Pelosinus sp. IPA-1: one gene and its partners. The protein of the gene in region 2 interacts with the protein of the main gene of each other region in a pairwise test. Links are inferred from orthologs where the notes say so. Each region holds a gene or a part of one and is shown on either strand. Other genes may lie near its edges. The genes, in order: groL, grpE and QSJ81_RS01500.

Region 1 (6,987 bases), on a different replicon or contig from region 2:
TTTATGCTTCTGAAGAGCCGCTTATTTGGCGCAGCATTTCCAAAGGTGAGGCAATTCATGGGCAACGTGAATGGGCACTTGGCATGTGGATGGAAATGCAAGTCTATCCTGTACGGGATGCAAGTGGTAACGTAATTGCAGCGATCAGTTTTGAAACCAGTTTGGAAGAATCTCATATGGAAGGTCATCAATTGCTTGTAGAGACTGCTCAACTATTGCTGTCAACAGTGAAAATACCAAGCAGTAGTAAGTATTATCGATCTTTATCAGCGAGTGATGGTATTTTGATAATCAACGAACAAGGAAAGATTGTTTTTGCTAACTCAACAGCGGAGAGTATTTATAAGGTTCTAGCTGTAGGGTGTATTGTCGGAAGGCGTATTTATGATCGTCAGGCCAATATGGGATTAGCCCAGAAGGCGATAACCGTGCAAGAACCTTGTGAGACTGAATTAACTGCTGGAAATATGATTTTAGTACAAAGGGCCATTCCTATTGTCGTTAACCGGGTAAGTGTCTGTACAGTGATGATTTTGACAGATGTTACCGAATTAAAAAAGAAAGAAAAAGAGTTACTAATAAAATCTGCAGTCATTCAGGAAATACATCATCGAGTAAAAAACAATTTACAAACCATTGCCAGTTTGTTAAGGTTACAAGCAAGACGTACCAAATCACAAGAAGTAAAAGCAGCTTTAAGGGAAAGCGTAAACCGTATTTCCAGTATATCTGTTGTTCATGAATTTTTATCACAGCAAGATGCAGAGTTTATTGATGTGGCAGAAGTCGCAAAAAATATTCTCGATTTAGTCATACAAAACATGCTGGAACCCGATTTCAACTTGCAAACTATTTTCAATGGGGAAACAGTAGTATTCCCTTCTGAACAAGCTAGTAGTTTGGCACTCGTCATCAATGAACTCATTCAAAATTCAATAGAACATGGTTTTATTGGCAGGCATGAAGGTATCATTGGGGTGGACATTACGACGATGGAAGACAAGTATAAAATTGAAATATATGATAATGGTATTGGTATGCCACCAACATTTAATCCACAATTATCGAATAGTTTAGGATTGCAGATTGTACGCACTCTTATTGAAAGTGATGTTGGCGGTAGTTTTGAAATGTATACAGATCAAGGTACCCATGCTTGTATTACCATTCCCCGTAAGGTGGAGGGAGGAGTTTGAAAATGGAACCATTGCGGATTGTAATTGCAGATAATGAATCCATAATTCGAATGGATTTAAAGGAAATTCTAGAAGAGGCGGGTCATACAGTAGTAGCTGAAGCTTCTGATGGTTCACGGGCCGTTGATTTGGTCCGTCAATATAGACCTGATTTGGTTATCATGGATATTAAGATGCCAGAAATGGACGGTATTACAGCTGCCAAAATAATTTCTAACGAAAAACTTGCTCCAGTATTATTGCTTACAGCCTTTAGTCAAAAAGATATTGTAGAAAAGGCCAAAGATTCAGGGGTTTTGGCTTATTTAGTTAAGCCTGTGAAAGAAGTTAATTTATTCCCTGCAATGGAAATTGCTTTATCACGTTTTCAGGAATTTGCCGAATTAGAACAAGAATTAGAAAATGTAAAACAGTCCCTTGAGACTAGGAAGATTTTAGATCGTGCAAAAGGAATACTAATGGATGCATATAACTTGAGCGAAACAGAAGCATATAGGCGTATTCAACAGTATAGTATGAGTAAACGCAAAGCAATTAAAGATGTGGCTGAATCCATAGTGCAGGCAGCAACTAAGAGAAACTAAAAGTAGAAAAGCAGGTAAATTTATATTTTTTTTAAAAAATACTGATTTTTACCATGAAAACACTTGCTTTTTCTTGCTGAATTTTATATCATAAATTATGTGATTAGCACTCGCTAGCATTGAGTGCTAACAACGTTGCTACTATAATACACATCATGAAGGAGGATATTTCAATGATTAAGCCGTTAGGTGACAGAGTGGTCATTAAGGTCTTAGAGGGTGAAATGAAAACAAAAAGTGGTATCGTATTACCGGATACTGCAAAAGAAAAGCCACAAGAAGGAGAAATTATCGAGGTTGGTACTGGTAAAGTATTAGAAAATGGCCAACGTATTGCTCTTGATGTAAAAGTTGGCGATAGAATTATATTCTCCAAGTACGCTGGTACAGAAGTGAAATTCGAAGGACAAGAATATCTGATCGTAAGTGAAAGAGATATTTTAGCAGTTGTACAATAATAAAATTATTAATTAGGGGGATTACATAAAATGGCAAAGCAAATTTTATTTGATGAAGATGCACGTCGCGCGCTAGAAAGAGGCGTTAATGCTCTGGCAAATGCAGTAAAAGTAACATTAGGACCTAAGGGGCGTAATGTTGTACTTGATAAAAAATTTGGTGCTCCTACCGTTACAAACGATGGTGTAACAATTGCTCGTGATATTGACTTGGAAGATCCGTTTGAAAACATGGGTGCGCAACTGGTGAAAGAAGTTGCTACCAAAACTAATGATGTAGCAGGCGATGGCACTACTACTGCAACCTTATTAGCACAAGCTATGATTCGCGAAGGTATGCGTAATGTAGCAGCAGGTGCAAACCCTATGATTATTAAAAAGGGTATTGAAAAAGCAGTAAAAACTTTAGTAGAAGAAATTAAAAAATCCTCTAAAAAAGTAGAAACTAAAGATGCTATTGCTCAGGTTGCTTCTATTTCTGCAGCTGATGAAGAAATTGGTAACTTAATTGCAGAAGCGATGGAAAAAGTGGGTAAAGACGGTGTTATCACTGTTGAGGAATCCAAAGGCATGGGAACTAACCTTGATGTAGTTGAAGGTATGCAATTTGACCGTGGCTACATTTCCCCATATATGGTAACTGATACTGACAAAATGGAAGCGGTCTTAAATGATCCTTATATTTTGATTACAGATCGTAAAATTGGTGCGATTGCAGACTTACTTCCTACTTTAGAAAAAGTAGTACAACAAGGTCGGGAACTTTTGATCCTTGCTGAAGATATCGAAGGCGAAGCATTAGCAACCTTGGTTGTGAATAAATTACGTGGTACATTTAAAGCCGTAGCTGTAAAAGCTCCTGGTTTTGGTGATCGTCGTAAAGCTATGTTAGAAGATATTGCTGCTTTAACTGGCGGTACTGTTGTTACAGAAGAAATTGGTCGTAAGCTTGATACTGTTGAGCTTGTTGATCTTGGTCGTGCGCGTCAAGTTCGTATTTCTAAAGAAGAAACTACAATCATTGATGGTGCTGGCGATGTAACTCAAATTAAAGCTCGCGTTAGCCAAATCAAAACACAAATCGAAGATAGCACTTCAGATTTCGATAAAGAAAAATTACAAGAACGTCTTGCTAAATTATCTGGCGGTGTAGCTGTTATCCAAGTAGGTGCGGCTACAGAAGTAGAATTGAAAGAAAAGAAATACCGCATCGAAGATGCTTTGAATGCAACTCGCGCTGCTGTTGAAGAAGGTATTGTCGCTGGTGGTGGTACTACTTTCATTGACATTATTTCCGCTCTTGATAGTATTGAAGCAACTGGTGATGAAAAGACTGGTGTTGATATTGTAAGACGTGCCATTGAAGAACCAGTACGTCAAATCGCTAACAACGCAGGTCTTGAAGGCTCCATCGTTGTTGCAAACGTGAAGAAAGCTGGTAAAGGCATGGGCTTCAATGCATTAACTGAGCAATATGTTGATATGATTGCTGCAGGTATTGTTGATCCAGCAAAAGTAACTCGCTCTGCACTGCAAAACGCAGCTAGCATTGCAGCTATGGTATTAACTACTGAAACTTTAGTCGCTGATAAGCCTGAGAAAGACGGTGGCGCTGCTGCTGCTATGGGCGGCATGGGTGGCATGGGCGGAATGGGCGGAATGGGCGGCATGATGTAATATAAGCCTCAAACCCCTTTGCAGGAACGGGTTTGTCCGCTGAATTACACCAAATGCTAACATTTTGCTAACGTAAAAAAAAATTTTAGAGGCCTCGCATTAGTTGAGTAAACTTTTGTGCGGCCTCTTTTTTCATGTCCTTATTTCTGCTAGTATCCGATGTACAGTTTTTGGATCGGGTCTTTTTCATTTAATCATACGATTCATCCAGTTTCATACTTTAGATAGAAAAAAGGACTACTTGGCTATAGGCAGTCCCTGCAATCACATGCGGAGCAGAAGTGTGGCATCCAATATAAACTATCTTCTTTATTTATTCTCTTATCCGACAGAAGAGTATTCCATCCTATCTAGTTATTTGGAAAAGATTACCTGAACTACATGCGCGTCCAGACCTACATGTAGCCTATCAGTAACTGATGCTGCCAGTGGACACAATCTGGCTAAACTTGAACGTATATTAGGCTCTCCAGGAGCATATTATTCAATGCCGTATAAAAATGAAGGAGGTATAATAATGGCTGAAGACAATAGGAAGAAACATGATTGGGATTGTGATTGTGAGTGCGAGTGTGAGTGCCCTCCAACCCAAACACATGTACATGAATTTGAAGGAAGCGTCAAGATTGCTGAAGCGTCCACGGACCCCCATAACCATCGGTTTGCCGGGGTTTCAAGTGAAGTGATACCGTTTGAAAATAGTCATGTGCACGAATTATTTACAAAAACAGATTTTTACGAAGACCACCACCACGAAGTTGCAGTCAGGACTGGTCTCCCAATTGATGTAGGTAATGGCAGACACGTGCATTTTAAAGCTGACATAACCACTGTGGCTGATGGGCACGTTCACGAATTCCAAATTGCTACCCTAATTCAAGACCCAATTGGCGATTAACCTATTTATGGATCAAAGCTCCGCTTATTTGTGGAGCTTTGATATTTACTGAATATAGTAATAGTTCGTTTATCCACGCATCTTTAATGACCGTCGTTAAACAAGTTGCAAGGTAAAGAGTCGTAGGCGGCATGATGTACATCGAATGCTAACATTTTGCTAATGAATGTAGAAGTTGCTCGCAAGGTAGAATTTTGCGAGCAACTTCTTTTTTTATTTATCTTCATAAATTATCCTTTTATTGCATACATACTAATGTAGCGGCGGAAGGGGGACGGATATGGTTTTAAATCTAAGGCGTTTATTTAATCGTAGACATTTATTTTATGGGATGATAGGACTTTTTGCGATTAGTGCTGTGTATATTCAAGTGGCGGAACTTATTTCTTCAGGACCTATAGCGATTGCTGGTACTCGTACTGAACGTAAGGTAGTAGCGTTAACCTTTGACCATTCTTGGGGCAATAAGTTTACACCCTCAATCTTAGATACATTAAAACAGCATGATACGAAAGTAACATTTTTTATTATGGGACCTTGGGCCAAAAAGTATCCAGATGTGGCAAAACGTATGGTAACAGATGGGCATGAAATCGCAAGTCATGGTTATCGCCATGAAAATTATGGTGATAGAACAAGAGAATGGGTTAAGGAAGATATTGAAAAATCACATGAATTGATAAAAGAAGTGACTGGTGTAGATGCTACGTTAATTCGTCCACCGAATGGCCATTATAGTCAACAATCTTTAAAAGTAACAGATGAATTAGGATATAAAACTATTATATGGAATATTGACTCTTTAGACTGGAAAAATCCTGGTCGCGATGTTATTGTCGAAAGAGTTATGAAGCGTTTGAAACCTGGAGGGATTATTCTTATGCACGCATCTGATACTCCAGTTCAGACAGCGGAAGCATTACCTATTTTATTAGATAAAATAAAGGCTGAGGGTTATGAAATTGTCACTGTGGGTCAACTGTTAAGTCAACATGCACAAAATGGGATACTGAGACATTAAAAGATTGCTTTATAGCAGTCTTATTTTTTTTGTAATTGGCAGGGAAACGATAATAATACCGCGAAGAATAATAAGTTGCATAACTTGACAAAGTAGTATGATAAACTACATCATATAATGATGAGGTGTCAAAAGATGAATTTGATAGAGAAAGCCGTAAAAAAAGTAAATAGCGGTGAACGCTTGCATTTTGCGGAAGCATTAGCCTTATATCAAGATAATGATATCTTAAAGTTGGCTAGTCTAGCACGTAGTGTCAAAGAACGTAAATCAGGCAAACATGTGTATTATAATGTGAATCGACATATTAATTTAACTAATATTTGTGTATCAGGTTGCCCTTTATGTGCCTTTGGCTGCAAAGCGGAAGAAGAAAGGGCTTATGTTATGGATAAAGCAGAGGTAATCCGGATTGTAAGTCAAACAGTTAAAGATACCCCTGACCTTAGTGAAATACATATGGTAAGTGCACTGCATCCAGATAAGCCTTTTCCCTATTATCTTGAAATCGTCGCCGCAGTAAAGGCTGCTGCACCCCAGGTCCATTTGAAGGCCTTTACTCCTGTAGAAATTGTGCATTTTTCCAATATTTCTAAATTGAGCATTAAACTTGTGTTGGAACAATTAAAAGCTGCAGGCCTGGATTCTTTGCCAGGGGGTGGGGCGGAAATTTTAGATGACAGTGTTCGTAAGGTGATATGTCCTAATAAAGCTACGACGGCTGAATGGATAGAGGTTATTACTACCGCCCATTCTTTAGGACTGCCCACTAATGCTACCATGTTATACGGGCATATTGAAACCATAGAACAACGTATACAACATCTCATTACATTGCGCGAAATTCAGGATCAAACGGGCGGGTTTCAGGCCTTTGTAGCCTTTCCTTTTCATCCTGCCAACACGGGGCTTGCCGAGTTAGAGCGAGTAGCCTCCTGGGAAGATTTAAAAATGATTGCCCTTGCAAGAATTATTTTGGATAATTTTGATCATGTAAAAGCCTTTTGGATGATGTTAACATTACCGATTGCCCAATTAGCGCTAGGCTTTGGGGCAGATGATCTAGATGGTACAGTGGTAGAGGAAAGGATTATTCATGCAGCAGGTGCTACAACAAAAACAGGAATTACAAAAAAAGAAATAATTCATTTCG
Region 2 (6,891 bases):
AGTGTTACGCTCAATTATTTTAGTGAATACGCCACCTAAAGTTTCAATCCCTAAGGACAATGGAGTAACATCGAGCAATAATACATCTTTTACTTCGCCTACTAGTACACCTGCCTGAATTGCAGCACCTACAGCTACACACTCATCAGGATTTACGCCACGGTGAGGCTCTTTACCTAAGAAGCTTTTAATTGCTTCTTGTACTGCAGGAATACGAGTAGATCCACCTACAAGAATTACTTTTTCAATATCTTTAGGAGACAATCCAGCATCACTCATGGCTTGACGAGTTGGCCCCATAGTTGATTCTACTAGATCAGCAGTTAACTCATCAAATTTAGCTCTTGTTAAGTTTACATCTAAATGTTTAGGACCAGTTTGGTCTGCTGTAATAAATGGTAGATTAATATTTGTTGTTAACACACCAGAAAGTTCAATTTTGGCTTTTTCAGCAGCTTCACGTAGACGTTGTTCTGCCATACGGTCTTTTGATAAATCAATACCGTTTTCCTTTTTGAATTCAGCTATTAACCATTTCATAACGCGTTCATCAAAGTCATCCCCGCCCAAACGGTTATTACCATTTGTAGCTTTTACTTCGAATACACCTTCACCAAGTTCTAAGATAGATACGTCAAACGTACCACCACCCAAGTCAAAAACAAGTATAGTATGATCGTTTCCTTTATCAATACCGTAGGCTAATGCTGCGGCTGTTGGTTCATTAATAATACGTAACACTTCTAGACCAGCAATTGTTCCAGCATCTTTTGTCGCTTGACGTTGGCTGTCATTATAATAGGCAGGTACAGTAATAACAGCTTGGGTTACCGTTTGACCTAAATAAGCTTCTGCATCGGCCTTTAATTTTTGTAAAATCATTGCAGAAATTTCTTGTGGAGTATATGATTTATCATCAATTTTTACTTTATGGTCAGTCCCCATATATCTTTTAATTGAACTGATTGTACGTTCTGGATTGGATACAGCTTGACGTTTTGCTAATTGACCAACTAAACGTTCATCTGTTTTTGAAAAACCCACTACAGAAGGAGTAATTCTATTTCCTTCGGCATTCGCAATAACAACAGGTTCCCCACCTTCCATTACTGCTACACATGAATTTGTTGTACCAAGATCTATACCAATTACTTTTGCCATTATGTATTCCTCCTTGAAATATGTAAATTTTTATTTTTAAATGAAGCTTCTATTAAGTAACTTCTAATTACTTACTACCTTTACCATACTAGGTCTTATTACTTTACCTCGTACAGCGTAACCCTTTTGCAATTCTTCAACAATAGTACCATCTGGTTGTTCAGCGTCTTCTACTCGCATTACAGCTTCATGCTGCTGAGGATCAAAAGCCTTACCAACTGCCTCAACTGTTGTCAAACCACTTTTTTCTAAGACTTGTGCCAATTGACGATAAATCATCTCCACTCCAGAAAGCATCTTATCCGCATCCTGAGTAGCAATACTGCCTAAGGCTCGTTCAAAATTATCAATCACAGGCAACAACTCTAAGATAACATTCTGCGCTACAATATTTGATAACTCTTCCTTTTCTTGACGAGTCCGTCTTCGAAAATTATCAAAGTCAGCCTGTAATCGCTTATAGCGATCGTTGGCTTCTTCTAAAAGACGTTCTTTACCAAGAAGTTCCGCTTCTAGTGATGTACCATCGGCATCTTCTATCACTTCTACTGTCGGTTCCGATGTTACAGCGTTATCTTCAACTTCTTGCTCTAATTTTTCTTTTGTTTCACTCAAATATATCACCCCATATATAAAATTCCATTGTTTTTTTAGTTCTTGCCAGCAAGATTAGCTGTTTTGCTGTTCTCTTCTTTTTTCTTAATAATTGTATCTATACGCAAAATAGCTACTGCCACTTCTCCAGCTGCTTTGATTGCATGTAGTTTCACAGTTGCTGGATCCACGACTCCAATGTCCAGCATGTTAACGATTTCACCAGTATCACAATCTATACCTAATGAGTCTTTTTTTTGATTTGCATGGGCTGCAATAACCTCTTCTACTTTTTCTAGCGGATTGTAACCAGCATTTTCTACGATTTGCGCTAAGGGCCTTCGTAAAGCTTGGGTTACACAATCGACGCCATATGCCGCCATACCTTTTACGGCTTCTCGCGAGGCATTAATCTCACGGCTAATGGCAACCTCAATGGAGCCACCACCAGGAACATAACCGCCTTTAATGGCAGCTTGCACACTAGAAGCTGCATCTTTGGCAATACGTTGTCTCTCACCTACGACTTCTTCTGTTGCAGCACCTACCAGAATAGTCGCCATTGGCTTACCAGCGCCACCTAAAATACGAATATGTTTTAATTTTTCATCCTCATGTACCCTTGCTGCTACGCCTAAATAAGCAGCGATATCGTTACAATCTTTTTTAAGACCTGTGCGTTTTATCATTCGGGCACCCACATGTTCAGCGGCACGTCGTAATTCCTCCGCAGCCACTCGCTGAATCACCATAATACCAGAATCAGTAAGTATTTCCTCAGCAATATCATGAACACCTCTGTCTACCAAAACGACCTTAACACCAAGCTCCACGATTTTATGTATATTATTTTTAAATTCATTTTGCAGTTCAAGATAACGTTTAAACCCAAGTTCGGTACGAAGGGCTTCATCCCCTATTTCTTCAGGTTCTAAAGCATCATCAATAACTAACACTTTTATCTGACTTACTTCTAGGGGCATCTCTGTTGTCATTCTTTTTTTATCAATAATAACACCCATGAATACTTCGTTCTCGGCACCTTCTTGAGATAGGATAATGTCTGCTAATTTAAAATTACTTTCGCATAATTTTTCAATCCCTATAAGGCCTGCAGCTCGAATCACTAGTTCAGCAATATCTTTATATTCACGCCCAGCAATCATGGCAATATTAAGTAACACAGGATCATGTAAGTCATGAATTTGGTGGGCTCGTTGTTTTATTCCTTCTAATGCTAGGGTAATACCGTGCTTAATGCCTTCAATAACTCGAGCAATGGGTACACCTCTTACTACTTGGTTTACCCCTTCCCCCACCAAGCCGCCAGCCATAATCGTTGCTGTCGTTGTACCGTCTCCTACTTCAGCTTGCTGGGCTCTAGCTATATTAATCAGCATCTTAGCGGCTGGATGATCTACATCCATTTTTTCTAGGATGGTAACACCATCATTTGTAATAATTACTTCACCAAAAGAACCAAGCAGCATGGTATCGAGCCCTTTAGGACCAATTGTTCCCTCAACAGCTGCCGTTACAACACGAATCGCATTGGCATTTGTCATAAGGGCTGCCAGCCGTTCATCCGCTTCAGAACCATTACCAGCTTTATTTAGCTTCATTCCTGGTTCCTCCCAATTACAGTTATATTATATGTATGATAGAGTTAGCAATACCTTATTATGGTGAAAAGTTATTTCTAACTCTATCGTTTTATACTTTATATTTTTTCAGTACTTCACCTAAATGATTATGCATAAACTCTAACACTGACATCACTTTCCCATAATCCATTCTTGTTGGACCTAACACAGCTACAGTTCCAACTACCTGCCCATCAATACGATAGGTAGCCTGCACCATGCTGCAGTCTTGAATGCCACTATATTTATTTTCATCACCAATTGTAACAATAACGCCATCATTTCTTTGATTCTGCAAGATATTTGCTAAGAGTTGCTCTTCTTCTAACATATCCAGAAATGATTTTACTTTGTCGATGTTCTTAAATTCGGGCTGGCTTAACAATTGCGTCGTACCACCAAGATACAACCGCTCGTTTTTTTCCACCACTAAAGCCTTTTTTAAGATCCCCATGGCAGTTTCAAATAAATCCACGTCTACTAACATATCATTTTGGATATCTCTCAAAATAGATGCTTCAATATTGTCAAAAGACAAACCAGATAAACGCCGATTGATATGTTCTGCAATACGTTGTAAATCATTAAAAGAAAGACCTTTCGGTATATCTATTACCTTATTTTCGACAAAGCCTGTGTCAGTTACGACTACTAAAATAGTACGACAATCATCAAATGGTAGGAACTTTAGGTATTTAAAAGCACACTGTGATACCTGAGGCACCAAGACTAACGAAATGTTACTAGTAATTTTCGATAAGATTTTCGCAGTTTCCTGAAAAACTTCCTCAACGTGACGAGTTTTTTCCTGATACCAGTTTTTTATTAATGCGATTTCTTTATCTGACATTTGGGTTGGTTCTAATAAAGAATCTACATAAAAGCGATAACCTTTAGCAGAAGGGATTCGTCCTGATGAAGTATGGAGTTGTTCAATATAACCTAATAGTTCAAGATCAGCCATTTCATTTCGAATAGTTGCTGGGCTAACACCCAAATCATGCTTTCTAGCAATCGTACGTGAACCAATAGGCTCTGCGGTGGAAATATAGTCATCAACAATCGCTTGGAGAATACTACGTTTTCTCTTATCTAACATACAAGCTCCACCTCCTATTGTTAGCACTCTACACTGTAGAGTGCTAACGCCTATTAAAAAAATACCACTCCTACGCTCGATTGTCAAGATATAATAATCAGTTTTACTCAGGTAAAAATGCACGAAATACTACGTTGCCATACTTCATGCCTATTGTTGTTAAATATATCTGATTTTCTTCTACTACAATCAACTTTTGTCTTGTTAGTTTTTCAAGGACATCTTGGTACTGCTCCATAAAGTTATACGGAAAATATTCGTCAAACTCATTCATCGATAATCCTTGTACTGTACGCAATGCTAAAAATACATATTCAGCCATAGCCACTTCTATAGCTGGTGTCTCTCGGTCTTTAATTGGCGATTTCCCCATTGAAAGACATGTTATATATTGAGATACATCACTTACATTAGAAACCCGCTCTTTGTACAAAAAAGAATGCGCTGCTGCGCCTACCCCCACGTAAGGCTGATATTGCCAATATTTTAAATTATGACGACACTCAAAGCCAACTTTCGCAAAGTTCGATATTTCATACCTCATAAATCCACTTCTTGGCAAAAATTCCGTTGTATATTGATACATGTCCTCATCAATTTCTTCATCTGGCAGCATAAGTTTTCCTCGCTTTTGCATTGCCGCAAAAGGTGTCCCCTCTTCTACCTTCAATCCATAAGCCGATATATGGGTAACATTAAGCTTAATTGCTTGACGTACACTAGCCTCTAAGTCCAAAAGAGATTGTCCTGGTAGTCCATACATTAAGTCAATATTAATATTTTCAAATCCTGCATTTTGTGCTTCCTGTATTGCTTGCATTGCTTCTTGTCCACAATGTATTCTACCAATTGACTGTAGTAGTTCATCAGAAAAGCTTTGCACACCAAAACTAATTCGATTCACACCACTTGCCCTTAAGGCCCGTAGTTTATTTTGATCAACTGTACCAGGATTCGCTTCTATACTTATTTCAGCGTTTTTATCAATAATAAAGGAACTGTGTACACATTCTAATATCTTCCGTAAGGAATCCGTTGCTAATACAGTAGGCGTGCCACCGCCAATATATATTGTATCAATAACATCCCCAGATAAAACACCGCCCTTGCCAGAAATTTCCTGGCACAAGGCGGCAACATAGGGCTGATATAAATGGGTCAAATTGGCCTCAGATGGAAAATCACAGTATAAACACTTTTGCTGACAAAAAGGAATGTGAATATATAGACCCATTTTCATTATCCTAATCACCTTTTTAATCAATCTTTAATATGGCCATAAAGGCTTCTTGCGGCACTTCCACACTACCTACCTGTTTCATGCGCTTTTTACCTTCTTTTTGTTTTTCCAATAATTTTCGCTTACGGCTAATATCGCCACCATAACATTTTGCTAATACATCCTTACGCATTGCTCTTACAGTTTCCCGCGCAACTACCTTATTGCCAATAGCTGCTTGAATTGGAATTTCAAACATTTGTCTGGGAATAATTCCCCTTAATTTTTCTACCAATATACGTCCTCGATAGGTTGCCTTATCTCTGTGTACAATGATGGATAATGCATCAACAGGTTCACTGTTGAGCAAGATATCAAGTTTGACAAGCAAGGATTGTCGATAACCAATTAATTCATAGTCTAAAGAGGCATATCCGCGAGTAGCTGATTTTAAACGATCAAAATAATCATAAATAATCTCACTCAAAGGTAAATGATAGGTGAGCATGACCCTAGTTGTATCTAGGTATTTCATATCCTTGAATTCGCCACGTTTTTCTTGGGACAACTCCATAACTACACCTACATAGTCATTTGGAACAATCACCATAGCTTTAACATAAGGTTCTTCAATATGTTCAATTTCTTGGGGAGTTGGTAATTTGGAAGGGTTTTCGATTTCAAAAATTTCCCCATCTGTCTTGAACACTTTGTAGATAACACTCGGTGCTGTCGTAATCAAGGTAATACTATATTCCCTCTCCAAGCGTTCCTGTATGACTTCCATATGCAAAAGCCCTAAGAAACCGCAACGGAAACCGAACCCTAAAGCGCTAGAAGTCTCAGGTTCAAATACCAGCGATGCGTCATTCAGCTTTAATTTTTCCAGAGCATCGCGAAGCAAATCATATTCAGAACTATCTACCGGGTACAAACCACAATAGACCATAGGCGTAACCTTACGATAACCTGGTAAAGCCTCCGCAACAGGACGCTCAGCATCAGTGATCGTGTCACCAACTCGAACATCTTTAACATTTTTAATACTACCTGCCACAAAACCAACATGACCCGGAGCCAGTTCACTAACATTGGTCATAGCCGGTCTAAAAACGCCTACCTCTGTCACTTCAACGATTTTATTGGTAGCCATCATTTTCATTTTCATACCAGGT
Region 3 (6,856 bases), on a different replicon or contig from region 2:
TTTCATATGGAGAAGTTATATAGGCATTATAAGCTCTTTCTTCAATCATTGTAGCGATTGTCTTCGCCGTTTCATTTCGCTTAGCTTTATCGATAGTCTGATTATAGGTATCCAATAAAGAAATTAATTCTGGTACAGTGAGGCGACCATGATTTTGCATACCCTTTGGCGAAAAAGCAGCATTCAGGAAGAAAGCTCCATCCCCTCTGGTGGTTGTCAGTAAGGAGTAAGTCACTAGATCCCAATTTCCTTGGGGCAGATATTCATCAATATTCTCTGCTACTTGAATTTCCATTTCAATTCCCACTTGCTTAGCCGTTGCTTGAACAATTTGTGCAATCTGAGGCAATTCAGGACGAGCAATATAGGTAGCCATTCGAAGTTTGATCGGCTGGCCATTTCTAAGCACCTTACCATCTTGCACTGTCAAACCAGCAGCCTGAAAATGTTGTAATGCCTTTTCTATACTGTAAATATGAGGTTTGGAATCAGGAGAGAAGGAATAAATTCCTGGAAAAGGATTATAGGCTACAACAGCTTCTTTTCCCATAACCTTATCAACAATTTCCTGACGATTAATGAGAGCATCTATTCCTTTGCGGAATTCTTCATTACTCCATAAATCTTGATTCTTGCCAGCATAATTATAAATTAAATGATAAACTCTTTTGCCTGGAACACTCTCTACTATTACTTTGTCATCTTTGCGCAATGTTTGCAGCGTATCCAGTGCCGGGCGATAAATGATATCCGCATCACCGGATTGCAGTGCCAATAGACGAGCATTTGCATCATCATTAAATGTCATAATAACTCGATCCAGCTTCGCTATACCATTCCAATATTGAGGGAATTTCACCAACTCTGCACCTTTAGCAATATCAAAACTGGCAAACATAAATGCGCCTGTCCCAATAGGCGGCTTATTGTCTGGTACCGCAACATCCATTATCACCGTATTGTAATGAACTAATTCTGACGGAAGAGCCGGATACGGATTTTCCGTAGTGATTTTCAGAATATCACCTGCTACCTCGATAGCAGTAATTTTTAAAGACGCTTTTACGCCAGGATTTGCAGAAATAGAACGCTCCAAACTAGCCTTAACAGCCTCAGCAGTCAGGTCTTTTCCATTATGGAATTTCACTCCTTTACGTATTTTAAACTCCCAATGCTGACCATCCTCGGATTTCCAGCTTTCAGCCAGCCAAGGATAAAGCTCTGTTGTTTTTGGATCCAATCCAACCAGGGTTTCCATAGCTCCAGAATTTAATATAAAACTAAAATGACACCGATGAGGGTCCATCGTATTCGCAGGCCAAACCGTAATAAATTTAAGTACCTTCTCTTTTGTACCGCTACCGCTCTTCTTTTCAGAGGAGCAACCAGCCGCTGCCAGCATCAAACAACTGAATAATCCAACAAGAATCCATAAGTAAGTACATTTTTTCATTTTTTTCCGCCTTTTTCTTATATAGTATTTTACTAATGTCTTCATAAGAAGACAAAAAAAACTCTCGGTATAAACCGAGAGTGAAACACAAAGAGAAACGCTAAATTACAATTAGGAAATAATAACGCACAAAAAATAAACATAAAAATTTCGCGTAAATCCCCTCCCCATCTCTCGCAGGTCATATCGGTGACTGTTATATAGGCAGTTCTCCTGACTCTGGATCATCGCTCTCCCAAACCTTCCCAAGATGATTTATCTCAGTGGCACAACATGGGTTTGCTCCTCATTACAGTGGCGGGACCGTATCGGCATTGAACCGATTTCCCTATTAAGCCCCGAAGGGCACCTATACCATCCATATGAATTTTTTCAATATCATAGGATTGACTCTATAATATTTTTACAGAATTGTCAAGCAGTTCCTTGCTAACGATCTATTATCTTGCATCCCGCCCAGTCCGCACAAGATGTAACGCTGTTAGTCACAAAATTATTATCATTACATATTATATAGTAATTAAAGCGTTTTAAAAGTTAGCCATGGCTAACCATACTATTGTGTTTTGTAGTATTAATTAAACATAGCACTTATGTAAGGAGTGGGAATATTGAAAGATGATCAATTTATCACCAGCTTACCGATTAATTTGCCATTAATACCTGGAGAAGAAATTAAAACCAAGGCCAAAGGGCTATTAAAATACCTCGGGCCTGCTTTTATTGTCAGCGTAGCATATATGGATCCAGGAAACTTCGGTACTAATATTAGTGGTGGTTCCCAATTTGGTTATAACTTACTATGGGTCATTCTTTGGAGTAATTTGATGGCTATCTTTGTCCAAATTCTCTCCGCAAAAGTTGGCATTGCTACCGGAGTTAGTTTGCCCGTACACTGCGGCAATGTCTTTTCACGAGGCGTGAATTGGTTCTTATGGACTATAGCAACCTTAGCGGCTATGGCTACCGACCTTGCAGAGTTTTTGGGAGGCGTCCTCGGTTTTTACTTATTATTTAATATCCCCTTAGTTTGGTCTGCAATACTTACAGGGTTTATTACTTACTTCATCTGCCACATGCAAAAATATGGGCAGCAAATTGTGGAACGAATCATTACGACAATGGTAGCCGTTATAAGCATATCTTATATATGGGAAATGTTTATGTCTAGTCCAGAATGGGGGCAAGTTGCTTATCATGTAGCTGTTCCTATGCTCACCGCTGACAGCTTACTGGTAGCTGTCGGCATGCTAGGAGCTACGGTTATGCCTCACGTTATTTATCTACACTCTCATTTGGTCCAAAATCGCCGCACAAATGACGAAAACGACTGTGTTCATCATTTAAAGATGGCCAAAATAGATGTATTCGTTGCTATGAATATGGCCTTTATTGTAAATGCCGCTATGGTTATCGTATCAGCAGCCATATTTAAAGGCAATGGTCTTACTGTTGACAGTATTGAAGCAGCTTATATGACCTTGCAGCCTCTTATGGGCAATATGGCAGCAGGAGCCTTTGGCCTCGCTCTTTTAGCCTCAGGATTATCTTCTTCTACTGTTGGCACTATGGCTGGAGAAGTTATCTTAAATGGCTTCGTGGGCTTTGATATCCCTATTAGCATCAGGCGCCTCATTACCATGTTACCTGGTATGGCTATTATCTTAGCAGGTATCAATCCGATGAGTGCCCTTGTAACAAGTCAAGTCGTATTAAGTTTTGCTTTACCGGGTGCTATTATTCCCCTTTTGCTAATTAGTAACAAAAAGGAAATCATGGGACGTTTTAAGAATAGTACTATAACTAATGTATTGGGTTGGATTATCATTTGCATGATACTTACCTTGAATGCAGTCTTACTGTACCTAATCTTTTCAGGGCAAGCATAATATATTTCATGTACTTAAGACCAATGGTACGCTTTGGTTAAGCTTTATTCTACAGCTTGGTTTTTAGCCACATATTCTAAAAATAGCTGATAACATTCTGGGTGATTTTTCATAAATTTCACTACTAATTGGATAGAATGAATCGTACCTTGGGATAGATAATGCTCCATCGCTTCTGCCTCAGCATCGCTATCACAATCAGCACAAATCAAGGTCAAAAACTCTTGTAATAGTCTATTCCGTTCAACCAAAAAACTTCCCATTTTTTTACCTGAATCTGTCAAGCTGATTACACCATATGGCTGATAATGAATATATTGGTCTGCTTTTAACTTCCCTAAGGCTTTACTAACAGAAGGCAAAGATACCCCTAATTTTTGGCTTATATCAGTGACACGAACAATTTCATTCGTTAGAGACAACCGATACAATTCTTCTAAATAATCTTCTAAACTAGGTGATAGCATTTCCAGCCGCCTCCCACGATATTAGCGCCCACTCTTATTCTACTACTATGATTTTTCACTAAAAAATATTCCACCGCTAAAAAAAAATCGAAAAATAAGACTAGATATTCCATCTGCTAACAATTTCTGATATACTCTTCAGTATATGACATAATCTGCTATAATTATATGCTATTATTTTAAAACTGACACCATTCACGAATGATAGTTACCTAGTTTTCTATTATTAAAACTTTTATTAGCAAACATACTGAAAAGTATGGACGCAAAGCTATAGGGTCTACGGATTTTTTTAAAGATCTATGATCGCCACGCTGCATGATTATGATAAGCTTAACTGGCTCATTATGCAGTTAAGCTTTTTTTATACGCTTACTTTGCTAATAGCCTTATCGATTAGAAACACGAGCATAATTTATGCTGATTTTTATACAACAAAGGAGCTTTTATCTTGAGACAAATCAGTTTAAACGATGTTATCCCAGGTATGACATTAGCGCGACATCTTTTAAATAAAAAGGGACAGGTATTGTTGGCTTCGGGAGTGACTTTAACTGAAGAATATCTCGACAAACTGCGAGATTTGGATGTAAATGCCCTGTTTATTAGAGACAATCGATATGCCGATATAAAAATTCCAGAATATCTTTCCCTTGAAACACAACAACGTGCTTTAGCTATATTAAGTATTACTATGGAGAAAGTCAATCGGGGCGAAAATTTTGCCATGGATCCAATCTGCAGCCTTGCTTCTGATATTGTAGAAGAATTAATCCTCCAACCATCCGTAGCCATTCAATTAACGGGTATTGCAACCCATGATGATTATACCTTAGCACACTCTCTAAATTGCGCCATATACACAGCATTACTGGCCCGCTTTTGCGATTTTTCCATTGTACAAATCAAAGAAATTACCTGCGGTGCATTGCTTCATGATCTGGGAAAAATAGAAGTAGATAAAGAAATTATCAATAAACCTGACCGTTTGACTGAACAGGAATTTGGAATTATTAAGCAACATCCAGAGTCTGGATTTCATTTATTAGTAAACAAGCGATGGGAAATTTCAAGTCTTGTTGCTCATATGGCTTGGCAACATCATGAAAAGGTTGATGGTACAGGTTATCCCCGTGGACTACAAGGGGAAGAAATTCTCAATTATGCGCGTTTACTAACAATAACAGATGTTTATGAAGCCATCACTGGACACCGCCCTTATCGCAAGGCTATGGAACCAGACGAAGCATATAACATTATTGCTTCTGGCCTCGGAACTAGTTTTGACGAAACTTACGGGCGAATTTTCTTATCAAAGATAGCTACCTATATGCCCGGCATGGAGGTCTTACTGAATACGGGAGATTTGGCTGTTGTTGTTTCCATCCCTAATTCTTCCCCACAACGACCTGTCATCCGCCTTATCTCTTATCCAGATGGCTCACCCTATATGCCTACTAGGGATATTCGATTAGCAGATAACCCTCAAATTTTGATTTCCAAGATTTCAAAATCCTAAAGAATAAGAAAAATGCTATATCGTTTCTGATCTGTAAAAGGGCCTACTCTTTGATAACCAAAGAGTAGGCCCTTTTGCTATTACCGATCTAGCCCTTTTTTTATTGCCTCCATATTAACGGCAAAGAGTTCTGGCTTTTTCTTACCTACCACTTCATGCATTGCTTTCTCTATGGCATTAACATTGAGTAACTTCAAGTTTGGAATAAGTGCCCCCAGGCATACCATATTAGCTAGGGCTGGTTTTCCCAATTCGTTGGCAATCTCTGTTGCTGGCAAGGAAATAAGTGTAATATCATTCCGAATAGCAGTAGATTCTATAATCGAAGAATTAACAACAATCGCACCACCCGGTTTAATCCGTGATAAAAATTTATCATAGGAAGGCTGATTGAGCACGATCGCCACATCTGCTTTTTCAATTACTGGTGAGTGAATTTCTTCGTCGGAAATTATCACAGAACAGTTGGCAGTCCCGCCCCGCATTTCAGGGCCGTAGGAAGGAATCCAACAAACTTGTAACTCTTTTTCCATGGCTGCGTATGCTAATACTTTGCCAATAAACATGACACCTTGACCACCGAAGCCTGATAATATAATTGTATCAATCATAGCCCTTTTACCTCCTCAGGAACCTTAAGTTCTCCCATTTGATAAAGAGGTAACATTTTTTCCTGTAACCATTTTAAACTGTCCACAGGAGATAAGCCCCAGTTTGTTGGGCAGGTTGATAAAATACTAACTAAGGAAAATCCTAGTCCTAATTGTTGCACTTGAAAAGCCCTTTTTATGGCTTTTTTCGCAGCAAAAATGTTTTTAGGAGAATCAACAGATACAGCTGCCACATAGACTGCCCCTTCTAAGGTAGCTACGGTTTTAGGCAAATCGATTGGTGACCCAGATAAAGCGCAATCTCGCCCATAAGGGCTGGTAGTCGTAACTTGACCCGGAAGTGTAGTTGGAGCCATTTGTCCACCTGTCATGCCAAATACTGCGTTATTTACCATAATAGATGTAATCTTTTCACCCCGGGCTGCCACATGTATAGCATGAGCAGTACCAATAGCAGCAATATCTCCATCCCCTTGGTAAGTAAATACCATTTTATCCGGTAGAGAGCGTTTTATCCCAGTAGCCACAGCTTGAGCCCGTCCATGGGCTGCTCCCACAAAGTCACAACTAAAGAAGTCTAAGGAAAATCCAGCACACCCTACAGGGGCTACACCAATTGTGTCTTCAATAATACCTAGTTCCTCCATTACTTCCCCAATGATACGATGAATAATTCCATGGGTACACCCTGGGCAGTAATGAAAGGGGATTCCGGTTAAGCCTGTTGTTCTTTTAAATACAACTTCCATTCTTATGCCTCCCTTACCAATGACAAATCAAAGACTTTCCCAATAAACTCTAGTATTTCATTTTCAGAAGGCATCATTCCACCTTGCCGATTGCACAAATAAACAGGCACACGGCATTCGATTGCCAACTTTACGTCTTCAATCATTTGTCCTGCATTAAGCTCTACT

What was found.
Region 1: the proteins of grpE (region 2) and groL interact in binary tests that used the Escherichia coli proteins (3 or more experiments, as listed by UniProt). The link is inferred for Pelosinus sp. IPA-1 from one-to-one orthologs.
Region 3: the proteins of grpE (region 2) and QSJ81_RS01500 interact in binary tests that used the Escherichia coli proteins (3 or more experiments, as listed by UniProt). The link is inferred for Pelosinus sp. IPA-1 from one-to-one orthologs.

The regions. Positions count from the first base shown.
Region 1 is NZ_BSVC01000001.1:661,191-668,177, forward strand. The notes cover bases 1,608-4,591. They hold groL (chaperonin GroEL), read left to right. Parts: upstream 1,608-2,268; coding sequence 2,269-3,915; downstream 3,916-4,591. Other genes in these bases: QSJ81_RS03035 (ANTAR domain-containing response regulator), read left to right, coding at 1,608-1,780; groES (co-chaperone GroES), read left to right, coding at 1,954-2,238; QSJ81_RS03050 (YmaF family protein), read left to right, coding at 4,433-4,591. In the rest of the region: QSJ81_RS03030 (histidine kinase N-terminal domain-containing protein), read left to right, coding at 1-1,196; more of QSJ81_RS03035, read left to right, coding at 1,199-1,607; more of QSJ81_RS03050, read left to right, coding at 4,592-4,813; polysaccharide deacetylase family sporulation protein PdaB, read left to right, coding at 5,094-5,834; aminofutalosine synthase MqnE, read left to right, coding at 5,970-6,987.
Region 2 is NZ_BSVC01000007.1:211,410-218,300, reverse strand. Bases 1-2,888 are described here. They hold grpE (nucleotide exchange factor GrpE), read right to left. Parts: upstream 1,777-2,888; coding sequence 1,225-1,776; downstream 1-1,224. Other genes in these bases: QSJ81_RS18050 (TCP-1/cpn60 chaperonin family protein), read right to left, coding at 1,812-2,888; dnaK (molecular chaperone DnaK), read right to left, coding at 1-1,161. In the rest of the region: more of QSJ81_RS18050, read right to left, coding at 2,889-3,377; heat-inducible transcriptional repressor HrcA, read right to left, coding at 3,469-4,497; radical SAM family heme chaperone HemW, read right to left, coding at 4,601-5,737; lepA (translation elongation factor 4), read right to left, coding at 5,754-6,891. UniProt on the Escherichia coli protein: Participates actively in the response to hyperosmotic and heat shock by preventing the aggregation of stress-denatured proteins, in association with DnaK and GrpE. It is the nucleotide exchange factor for DnaK and may function as a thermosensor.
Region 3 is NZ_BSVC01000001.1:337,372-344,227, reverse strand. What follows is about bases 1,351-4,203. They hold QSJ81_RS01500 (Nramp family divalent metal transporter), read left to right. Parts: upstream 1,351-2,064; coding sequence 2,065-3,342; downstream 3,343-4,203. Other genes in these bases: QSJ81_RS01495 (metal-dependent transcriptional regulator), read right to left, coding at 3,387-3,809; QSJ81_RS01505 (ABC transporter substrate-binding protein), read right to left, coding at 1,351-1,453. In the rest of the region: more of QSJ81_RS01505, read right to left, coding at 1-1,350; QSJ81_RS01490 (HD-GYP domain-containing protein), read left to right, coding at 4,261-5,328; QSJ81_RS01485 (2-oxoacid:ferredoxin oxidoreductase subunit gamma family protein), read right to left, coding at 5,409-5,939; QSJ81_RS01480 (thiamine pyrophosphate-dependent enzyme), read right to left, coding at 5,936-6,688; 3-methyl-2-oxobutanoate dehydrogenase subunit VorB, read right to left, coding at 6,691-6,856. UniProt on the Escherichia coli protein: H(+)-stimulated, divalent metal cation uptake system. Involved in manganese and iron uptake. Can also transport cadmium, cobalt, zinc and to a lesser extent nickel and copper. Involved in response to reactive oxygen.